4 regions of the Streptomyces brevispora genome follow, and region 3 is predicted to be linked to each of the others. Evidence: riboswitches for the same ligand, from Rfam matches in the RefSeq annotation. Region 3 holds a riboswitch; each other region holds the start of a gene.

Region 1 (2,192 bases), 1.1 Mb from region 3:
TCGCCGCGTACGACTCGATGGCGCCCTGTCGGTTGATGACGCCCTGTCGGAAGTTTCTCGAATCGTCTGCCACAACGGCATATCCTGCACTGTCGAATGTGACCTACGCGACCGTAATATGGGGTTGACGGGTGGTGAGATAGGCCACCCGGTCAGTTTTTGGTAAAGGGGGAATAAGCAGAGGGACGGCGCGCCGCCGCGCACCGTCCCTCTGTGTATTGCCGTGGTCCGGGTCGCCGGACCGGCGTTACCTGGATCAGACGTAGATTCCGTGCGACGCCAGGTAGGCGATCGGGTCGATGTCCGAGCCGTACGACGGACCCGTGCGGATCTCGAAGTGCAGGTGCGGGCCGGTCGCGTTGCCGGTGGCACCCGAGAGCCCGACCTGCTGGCCCGCGCTCACGGTCTGGCCCGCCGAGACGGAGAGCGAGGACATGTGGCCGTACTGCGAGTAGTGGCCGTCGGCGTGCTTGACGACGACCTCGTTGCCGTACGCGCCGCCCCAGCCGGCGGTGACGACGGTGCCCGAGCTGATCGACTTCACGCTGATGCCCGTGGAGACGGGGAAGTCGATACCGGTGTGGCTGCCGCTGGACCAGTTGGCGCCGGAGGCGCGGTAGGCGGTGGTGTGGTTGCCGGGAACCGGGTGGACGTAGCCGGAGCCGGTGCTCCGAGCGGCCTGGGCCGAGGTTCCGTTGGACGCCTGGGCGTCGGAGGAGGACGAGGAGTTGGAGGCCACGGGGGCCTTCGACTCGGTCTTGGCCGGAGCCGTGGACGGGGCCTTCGACGGGGTGGTGGCACCCGCGGAGGTCTGCGCGTCGGTGGTCGAGGCCTGGCCGCCGAGCGTCAGCTTCATGCCCGGGAAGATCAGGCTCGGGTCGTCGCCGACAACCTTGCGGTTGTCCTGGTACAGCTTCTCCCAGCCACCCTTGAGCTTGTGCTCGGCGGCGATCTTCGACAGGTAGTCGCCGGAGACGACGGAGTACGTCGTGGTGCCGGCCTGCTCGGCGGAGACCGGCTTGGCCGGGGCGGCGTGCGTGGCGGCGGCCGACTTCGGAGTGACGGGAGCGGTCTGCTCCGCGGCGCCGGCGCCGGTGGCGCCGAGCAGCGGAAGCGCGATGACGGCTCCGCCGGCACTCGCGACGATGACGGCACGGGCGATGGTGCTGGACTTCGGACTGCGGTGCTTACCCGATATGGGCATGAAGGTTTCCCTCTCCGGCGCCTACGAGGTGAGCTGTCGGGTTCGGGCTGGAGATGCCCGGTCGCGCTTGGCGCGACTTCACCCCAAGCCGGCCGGATCTCTCCGGTCGGCGGCTTACCTGGTTCCCCCGCTCCTGCCACACGGTGAGTGGGTTTGAATTCCGGACGGCGGCAGGATTAGGCATTCCATCCGGATTGGCATTGAACGTAAGCGAGCCGGGACGGCAGAAACAAGCCACACGTTCCATTCCGGATTCCGCTCCGGAAAATCTGTGCGGAATTCCGGTCACACTCCGTGGATTACCGACCTTGGCCTTCCGCGCGGCGCACGGATTACCCAACAGGCGGGCCGCCACACACCGTCACGGATATGATCCCGCTCACGAGAGGGAGGCCACCCCCCGCGCAAGCGGGGCATGTTCTACCAAAAGCCCTAATACGGACACATCCTGCCTGTCGTTCACTCCGGAGACACGACCGTCCCGCGGCGCGACCACCCGTCGCAGCCCGTGCCGCGGCGGCCTCGAACCGTGGCGGTTCGGGACCGGACAGGGCCCCGCTCAGGGGTTGTTGTCGAGATGGTTGCCTGAGTAGTCGATGTCGTATCGTCACGGGAGTGGACCCGTCGGCGGCACGCGTCGGCGCCAGAGCCTCCAGGAGTGACCGTGACGCAGCAACTGCCGCAGACCCCGTCGACGGAACCCGAGCTGGCAGGGGTCCGTAATTTCCGTGACGTGGGCGGGCTGCCCACGTCGGACGGCCGTCGGGTGCGGTACGGACGGCTCTACCGCAGCGGTCACCTGGCGGGTGCCACCCCCGAGGACGCCGCGTTCCTCGGAAGCCTCGGCCTGCACACCGTCTTCGACTTCCGCAACGCGGCCGACCACAGGCTGGACGGACTGGACATCGAACTGCCCGGCGTGCGCAATGTGAACATCCCGCTCAACGATCCGGCGGAAGGCGCCGAGTTCTGGCAGATGGTGCGCGAC
Region 2 (2,192 bases), 1.1 Mb from region 3:
CGGCGGCGGTAGTGCTCGGCGACGTCGGGGAACGCCTGGAGCAGGTGCACCGTCGTCATGATGATGTCGTCGAAGTCCAGCGCGTTGGCCTCGCGCAGCCGGGACTGGTAGAGCGCGTAGGCCTGGGCGACGGTCTTCTCGAAGCCGTCCGCGGCCTGGCCGGCGAACGTCTCCTCGTCGATCAGTTCGTTCTTCAGGTTCGACACCTTCGCCGTGAACGACTTCGGCGGGAAGCGCTTCGGGTCGAGGTCGAGATCGCGGCAGACCAGGGCCATCAGCCGCTTGGAGTCCGCCGCGTCGTAGATCGAGAACGAGGAGGTGAAGCCGAGCTTCTTCGACTCGCGGCGCAGGATCCGTACGCACGCGCTGTGGAAGGTCATGACCCACATGGCGTTGGCACGGGGTCCGACGAGCTGCTCGACGCGCTCCTTCATCTCACCGGCGGCCTTGTTGGTGAAGGTGATCGCCAGGATCTGGCCGGGGTGCACCCCGCGCTCGGCCAGCAGGTGGGCGATGCGGTGGGTGAGCACCCGGGTCTTGCCCGAACCGGCCCCGGCGACGATGAGCAGCGGGGAGCCCGCGTGCACGACGGCGGCGCGCTGCTCGGTGTTCAGCCCGTCGAGCAGCGCGGCGGGGTCGACGACCGGGCGGTGGGCCCCGTCGCGGTAGTACGCGTCGTGGGACGGCGGGGGCCCGTCGAACACGCCCCCGAAGAGGTCCTCCGGCACCACTTCGGGTGCGGAGTCCTCGGGGGGCGGCGGGGGCCCTTCCTCCGTGTGCTGGAGGCCGGCCAGGAAACTGTCGTCAAAGAGGCTGCTCATCGCTGTCCGAGTCTAGAGCGCCGCACCGACACCCCGGGGCCGCATGGCGAACCGCACACCACCGCGCGGGCACACAAAGCGATGCCGCGTCGACACTGCGTGGGTGAATCCCGGACCTGACCTGCCCGGACCGCACCACTTCGCCGAGGTCACGAAAATGTATCGGGCATATCGAACATCAACCTTCACAGCGGCACCATGAGTTGGCTAGCGTGCTCGTTCGGGCGGCCCGTACCCCCAGAGGCGAACCACGCCGAGCGGACGTCCACGCCGAATCCGGGCTGCCCGTACGGAGCCAGGAACCGGGGACCCACACGCATCACCGGGGTGAATCGGTCCGAATCCCCCATCAGGACCGTAGGGCAGCCTTCCGTTCCGCCCGAACCCGACAGCTAACCCGGTAGGCGGTCCACGGAAGGAGATGCCGGCCTTGGCATCACATCGCAAACCGCGCCCCCGGGTGCGCAGCACCACCCCGGCCATCGGGTTCACGACGGCCGCACTCGCCTCGGTGACCCTGCTGTCCACGCAGAGCGCGCTGGCGGCCCCGGCCCCGAAGCCCAGCATCGAGGACGTCCAGAAGAAGGTCGACGGCCTCTACCGGCAGGCGGGCACCGCGACCCAGCACTACGACCAGGCGAAAGAGGCGTCCGCCAAGCAGCGCGCCAAGGTGGACATGCTGCTGGACGACATCGCCAAGCGCGCCGACAAGCTGAACGATGCCCGCCGGACGCTCGGGAACTACGCCGCCGCCCAGTACCGCGACGGCGCGCTCGCGCCGACCGCCACCTTCTTCCTGGCCAACGACCCGCAGTCGTTCTTCGACCAGACGCACCTCATGAACCGGATGGCCGCGAACCAGCAGCAGGCCGTCACGGACTTCCGTACGAAGCAGGCCGAGGCGTCCAAGAAGCGTGCCGAGGCGGTGACGAGCCTGGAGACGCTCACCGAGTCGCAGACCAGACTGCGCACCAGCAAGCAGCACGTCCAGGACAAGCTGGCCGAGGCCCGCACGCTGCTGTCGAAGCTGACCGCCGAGGAGAAGGCGCGCCTCGCCGAGCTGGAGCAGAAGCGGAAGGACGAGGCCCGGCTCAAGGCGGCCGAGCTGGCGAAGAAGCAGGCCGCCGCGAAGGCGGAGGCCGATCGCAAGGCCAAGGAGGCGGAAAGCGCGACCGGTGCCGGTACCGGCACTGGCACCGGTACCGGGACGGGCTCCGGTTCGGGCTCGGACAGCAGCGCCACGACGAAGGCCGAGAAGGTCCTCGCGTTCGCCAGGGCCCAGATAGGCAAGCCGTACGTCTGGGGGGCGACCGGCCCGTCCTCGTACGACTGCTCGGGGCTCACCCAGGCGGCCTGGAAGGCGGCGGGCGT
Region 3 (2,192 bases):
CATACCGAATGCGCCGGAATGCGCATGTCCGAACCTCCGCCTTAATCCCCGCGAAACGCGGCCGATCGACGCCTGTCCCGTGACTCTATTGCAGTGCGCTCGTATTTCCGATGCCGGGCGGAAATTCATGAATATCTTCTGGTCACCGGCGGGTTCGGAACGGCCCGCATCCCGGCCCGGTGGCCGGGTACGACGCAGGCCCCGGCGTGCCGGGGCCTGCGTCGAGGTTCTTCGCGTCGGTCAGACGGTGACGCCGTGGGCGCGCAGGTACGCGAGCGGGTCCATGTCGGAGCCGTACGACGGCGTGGTCCGGGCCTCGAAGTGGAGGTGCGGTCCGGTGGAGTTGCCGGTGGAGCCGGAGAGGCCGATCCGCTGCCCCTGGCCGACGCTCTGGCCGACGGAGACACCGATCGAGGAGAGGTGGCCGTACTGCGTGTACGTGCCGTCCGTCATCCGGAGCACGATGTTGTTGCCGTACGCGCCGCCCCAGCCCGCCTCGACGACCGTACCGGCGCCGACGGCGACGACGGAGCTGCCGGACACGGCGTGGAAGTCGATGCCGGAGTGGCTGCCGGAGGACCAGAGGGAGCCGCCGGTCTTGTAGCCGGTGCTCACGTACGAACCGGCGACGGGGAGTTGGAAGGTGCCCAGCCGGGCGCGCTCGGCGGAGCGGGCGGCACGCGCCTCGGCCTCGCGGGCTTCCATGGCTCGGGCGGCGGCCCTGGCCTCGGCGTCGGCCTTCTTCTTCGCTTCGGCCTTGGCGTTTGCCTCGGCTTCCGCCTTCGCCTTCGCCGCCGCGGCGATGTCGGCCTGGCGCTGCTGAGCATCGGCCTGCGCGTGGATCCGGTCGGCGAGGGCGCCCTCGATGGCGATGACCTGGGAGAGGCCGGTCTCGGCGGCGGCGGGGGTCTCGGTGTCCGCGGCAAGGGCCGGGGAGGCCATGGAACCGATGACGCCGGTGGTCGCCAGGGTCGCGATGCCGACGGCCTTCGCGCCGCGGCGCGTCAGACGGCTCGGGGCACGGTGCTTCCCCGTGGCACGGGTGAACGCCATGAAGTGGCTGGTCCTTTCCTTCCTTCTCGCCTACCGGGTTAGCTGACGGGTTCGGAGCAGGAAGGTCTCCTACGGATCCCCCGGCCTCGCAGAGGCATGGGCATCCGATTCACCCCAGGGACTGCGTGGGTCCCCGGCTCCCCGGGCTCGCGCCTGACGGGGACTCGGCGATGACTGTCCGGTACGTCACGGATGCGGCATACGAGTGACGGACAGCCGAGCCGACGCTAGACGGAGGCACTTCCCCACACCAAACGGACAGGCGGTTTTGTAGCACATCCCACAGGGCAGACAGGCAACCTCCCCGCCAAAGCGGGACAAAAAGGGAAGGTCCCGGCAGTCAGCGATCTGCCAGGACCTTCCCTTTGCCCCGCTTTCGGGGAGAGTGACCGATCAGCCGGTGACGACCGAGACCTCTCCGATACCGAGAGCCCTGACGGGCTCCTCGATCCGCGCGGCGTCCCCGACGAGGACCGTGACCAGCCTGTCCCCCGGGAAGGCGCTGACCACGGCAGCCGTCGCCTCCACCGTGCCGGTGTCGGCGAGGCGCGCGTAGAGCTGCGCCTGGTAGTCGTCCGGGAGGTGCTGCTCGACCTGGTCGGCGAGGGTGCTCGCGACAGAAGCAGCCGTCTCGAACTTCAGCGGTGCGACGCCCACGAGGTTCTGCACGGCCGTCTCGCGCTCGGCGTCCGTCAGGCCCTCCGCGGCCAGGGTCCGCAGCACCTTCCACAGGTCGTCCAGCGCCGGGCCGGTGGACTCCGTGTCCACCGAGCCGCTGATGGCGAGCATCGCGGCGCCCGTCGCCCCCGAGGCGGAGCCGGGAGCCGTGGAGCGCAGCACCTGGGCGAAGGCGCGTACGCCGTAGGTGTAGCCCTTCTCCTCGCGCAGCACCCGGTCGAGCCGGGAGGTGAGCGTCCCGCCCAGGCAGTACGTGCCGAGCACCTGGGCCGGCCAGACGCTGTCGTGCCGGTCGGCGCCGATCCGGCCGATCAGCAGCTGCGTCTGCACCGCTCCGGGGCGGTCCACGATCACCACGCGGCCGGTGTCGTCGGCGGTGATCGGCGGGACCGGACGGGACTCGGCCGTGTTGCCCGACCAGTCGCCGACGGTGTCGGCGAGCAGGGCGTCCAGGTCGATGC
Region 4 (2,192 bases), on a different contig from region 3:
GACCTGGAGATCGAGGCCCGGGAACTGGCCCGGATGCGCGAGACGCTGACCGGCATGCTGGCCCGTCACACCGGCCGCTCCGCCGAGCAGATCACCGCCGACACCGAGCGCGATCTCATCCTCGACGCCGAGGACGCCAAGGCCTATGGGCTGATCGACCACATCGTGCAGAACCGCGGCCCCGCGCTGCCACCGGCCGCCGCGCGGTGAACCCCCGATGCAGCCACCGGAGTTCCCACCACTGCCCGCCCTGACCCGCGCGGAGGGCGAGTTCATCGACCGCTATCTGGAAGTCGTCGACCAGCTGGGCCGGATCAACCCGGCCCACGCCGACGACACCTACCGTGCCCTGCGCGCCGCCCAGGCGCTCGCCTCGTACGCGGCGGCGCTGCGGGACGCACTCGCGTTGATGCACGAGCGGGGCGAAGCGCGTATCCATTCCGCCACGTTGACCCGGGCGCTGCGGGTACTGGACGGCGAACGACGCACCGGACGGATCACCGTGCCGCCGGCCCCGACGAGTTGATCAACTCGCCTACGCCGACACGCCCGACGGCTTGACCAGAATTTCTCGCTCGTTCGGCGTACCCGATGCCTCGCACGAGGGATGGCTCGACTTGCGCTTTCGAGGTGGATCGTGGGCGAAATCTGCCGTTCCGTCGCTGGTACGGCGCTGACAGGGGAGGCTCGGCAGGTCCCCGTAAGGCCCATTGTCCACCTGATCAGGTTAGTCGTGCCGATCCTCACATATGACTGTTTTATCCCGGAAATCCGGCGTTCGGTGAGTCAAGATCCCTGGGACGACAAGCCCCCGCCACCGCGGCGGGGCGGTCCGGGCGGACGCCGAGTCCTGCCGCTGTCCGGATGCCTGGTCGACAGGAGTGGATCGGCAGGAGTGGAGGACCCGAGCACAACGGGCCGACCGGCTATCCGGTTGTCCCTCGGGGTGAAGCCGCCATGTGCGGCCGGGCAACTTCGCCAGCCCGAACCCGACAGGTCATCCTTCACAGGCGGCTGACGAAGGGTTGCGCATGACTGCGCAGGTTCATGTCCCGTCTCTGCTCGCCCGCGCCACCACGGCCTCGGTCATGACTCTCGCCGCCGTCGGCGGCACACTGTTCGTCCCCGGCGCCGTGACCGACGCCCAGGCCGCGACTCATTCGATGAAGGCGCTCAACATCGCCGCGTCGAAGAAGGGATCGCCCTACCGGTGGGGTGCCACCGGCCCAAGCCGCTTCGACTGTTCGGGCCTGACGCTCTACGCGTTCGGGAAAGCGGGCAAGAAGCTCCCGCGCACGGCCCAGCAGCAGTACAACAAGACCCGTCACATCTCGGCCTCGAATCGGCAACGCGGAGACCTGGTCTTCTTCCACTCCGGCCGCAGCGTCTACCACGTGGGCATCTACGCGGGCAGCGGAAGGATCTGGCACTCGCCGAAATCCGGCGCCGTGGTCCGGATGGAGAAGATCTGGACGAAGAACGTCTACTACGGGCGGGTCCGCTGACGGACCCTCGTCCCACCGCCGGACCCGCGTGCGAGGGGCTGTCGGGTCAGTGCAGCAGGGTGCCGGTCACCAGTACCACGCCCAGCACGGTGAGTGCCGCGCCGCTGCCGCCCTCGATCGCCCGGGCGGTACGCGGCCGGCGCAGCCACCGGCCCAGGCGGTCCACCAGGAGCGCCACGGCCGGGAACCAGATCAGTGCCAGCAGTACGACGATCGCGGCGAGCAGCAGCGTTCTGGGCAGCGGGGCGGACCCGGCGGGGACGAACTGCGGAAGCAGGCTGAGGAAGAGCACAGGCGCCTTGGGGTTCAGCGCGTTGGTGAGGAAGCCCTGGCGCAGTGCGCGCCGGGTCCCCTTCGCGGGCTCCGCGTCGTCGTCCGCCCGGTCCGCCACGGTTTCGGTGGCGTGTGCCCGCCCTTGGCTGCGCCGGGCCGCGCGGAGCGCACTGACGCCCAGGTAGAGCACGTACGCCCCGCCGAGTAGCTGAACCGTGCGGAACAGCACCGGCACCGCCACCAGCACGGCGGCCAGCCCCGCGACGGCGAGCGCGGTGTGGACGAGCAGGCCACCGGCGACGCCGAGCGCGGTCGCCACCCCCGCCGACCGCGAGGCGAGAGCGTTGCGTACGACGACGGTGAAGTCGGCTCCGGGCAGCGCGACCATGGCGGCGGCAACCCCGAGGAAGGCCG

The links. A riboswitch is a leader RNA that binds a small molecule or an ion and turns the genes downstream of it on or off. The one in region 3 is predicted to bind cyclic di-AMP.
Region 1: another riboswitch for cyclic di-AMP. It lies ahead of FHX80_RS28115 (M23 family metallopeptidase); the one in region 3 lies ahead of FHX80_RS23370 (M23 family metallopeptidase).
Region 2: another riboswitch for cyclic di-AMP. It lies ahead of FHX80_RS18365 (C40 family peptidase); the one in region 3 lies ahead of FHX80_RS23370 (M23 family metallopeptidase).
Region 4: another riboswitch for cyclic di-AMP. It lies ahead of FHX80_RS29685 (C40 family peptidase); the one in region 3 lies ahead of FHX80_RS23370 (M23 family metallopeptidase).

Annotation. Positions count from the first base shown of each region.
Region 1 is NZ_VIWW01000001.1:6,113,769-6,115,960, reverse strand. Features, by position in the region: gene FHX80_RS28120 (SGNH/GDSL hydrolase family protein) at 1-73, opposite strand, end outside; gene FHX80_RS28115 (M23 family metallopeptidase) at 257-1,204, opposite strand; cyclic di-AMP (ydaO/yuaA leader) riboswitch at 1,208-1,364, opposite strand; gene FHX80_RS28110 (tyrosine-protein phosphatase) at 1,869-2,192, shown strand, end outside.
Region 2 is NZ_VIWW01000001.1:3,913,566-3,915,757, reverse strand. Features, by position in the region: gene pcrA (DNA helicase PcrA) at 1-821, opposite strand, end outside; cyclic di-AMP (ydaO/yuaA leader) riboswitch at 1,080-1,244, shown strand; gene FHX80_RS18365 (C40 family peptidase) at 1,243-2,192, shown strand, end outside.
Region 3 is NZ_VIWW01000001.1:5,040,331-5,042,522, reverse strand. Features, by position in the region: gene FHX80_RS23375 (GntR family transcriptional regulator) at 1-26, opposite strand, end outside; gene FHX80_RS23370 (M23 family metallopeptidase) at 241-1,053, opposite strand; cyclic di-AMP (ydaO/yuaA leader) riboswitch at 1,067-1,233, opposite strand; gene FHX80_RS23365 (M16 family metallopeptidase) at 1,447-2,192, opposite strand, start outside.
Region 4 is NZ_VIWW01000002.1:12,793-14,984, reverse strand. Features, by position in the region: gene FHX80_RS29695 (ATP-dependent Clp protease proteolytic subunit) at 1-210, shown strand, start outside; gene FHX80_RS29690 (hypothetical protein) at 218-526, shown strand; cyclic di-AMP (ydaO/yuaA leader) riboswitch at 856-1,028, shown strand; gene FHX80_RS29685 (C40 family peptidase) at 1,032-1,505, shown strand; gene FHX80_RS29680 (LysE family translocator) at 1,552-2,192, opposite strand, start outside.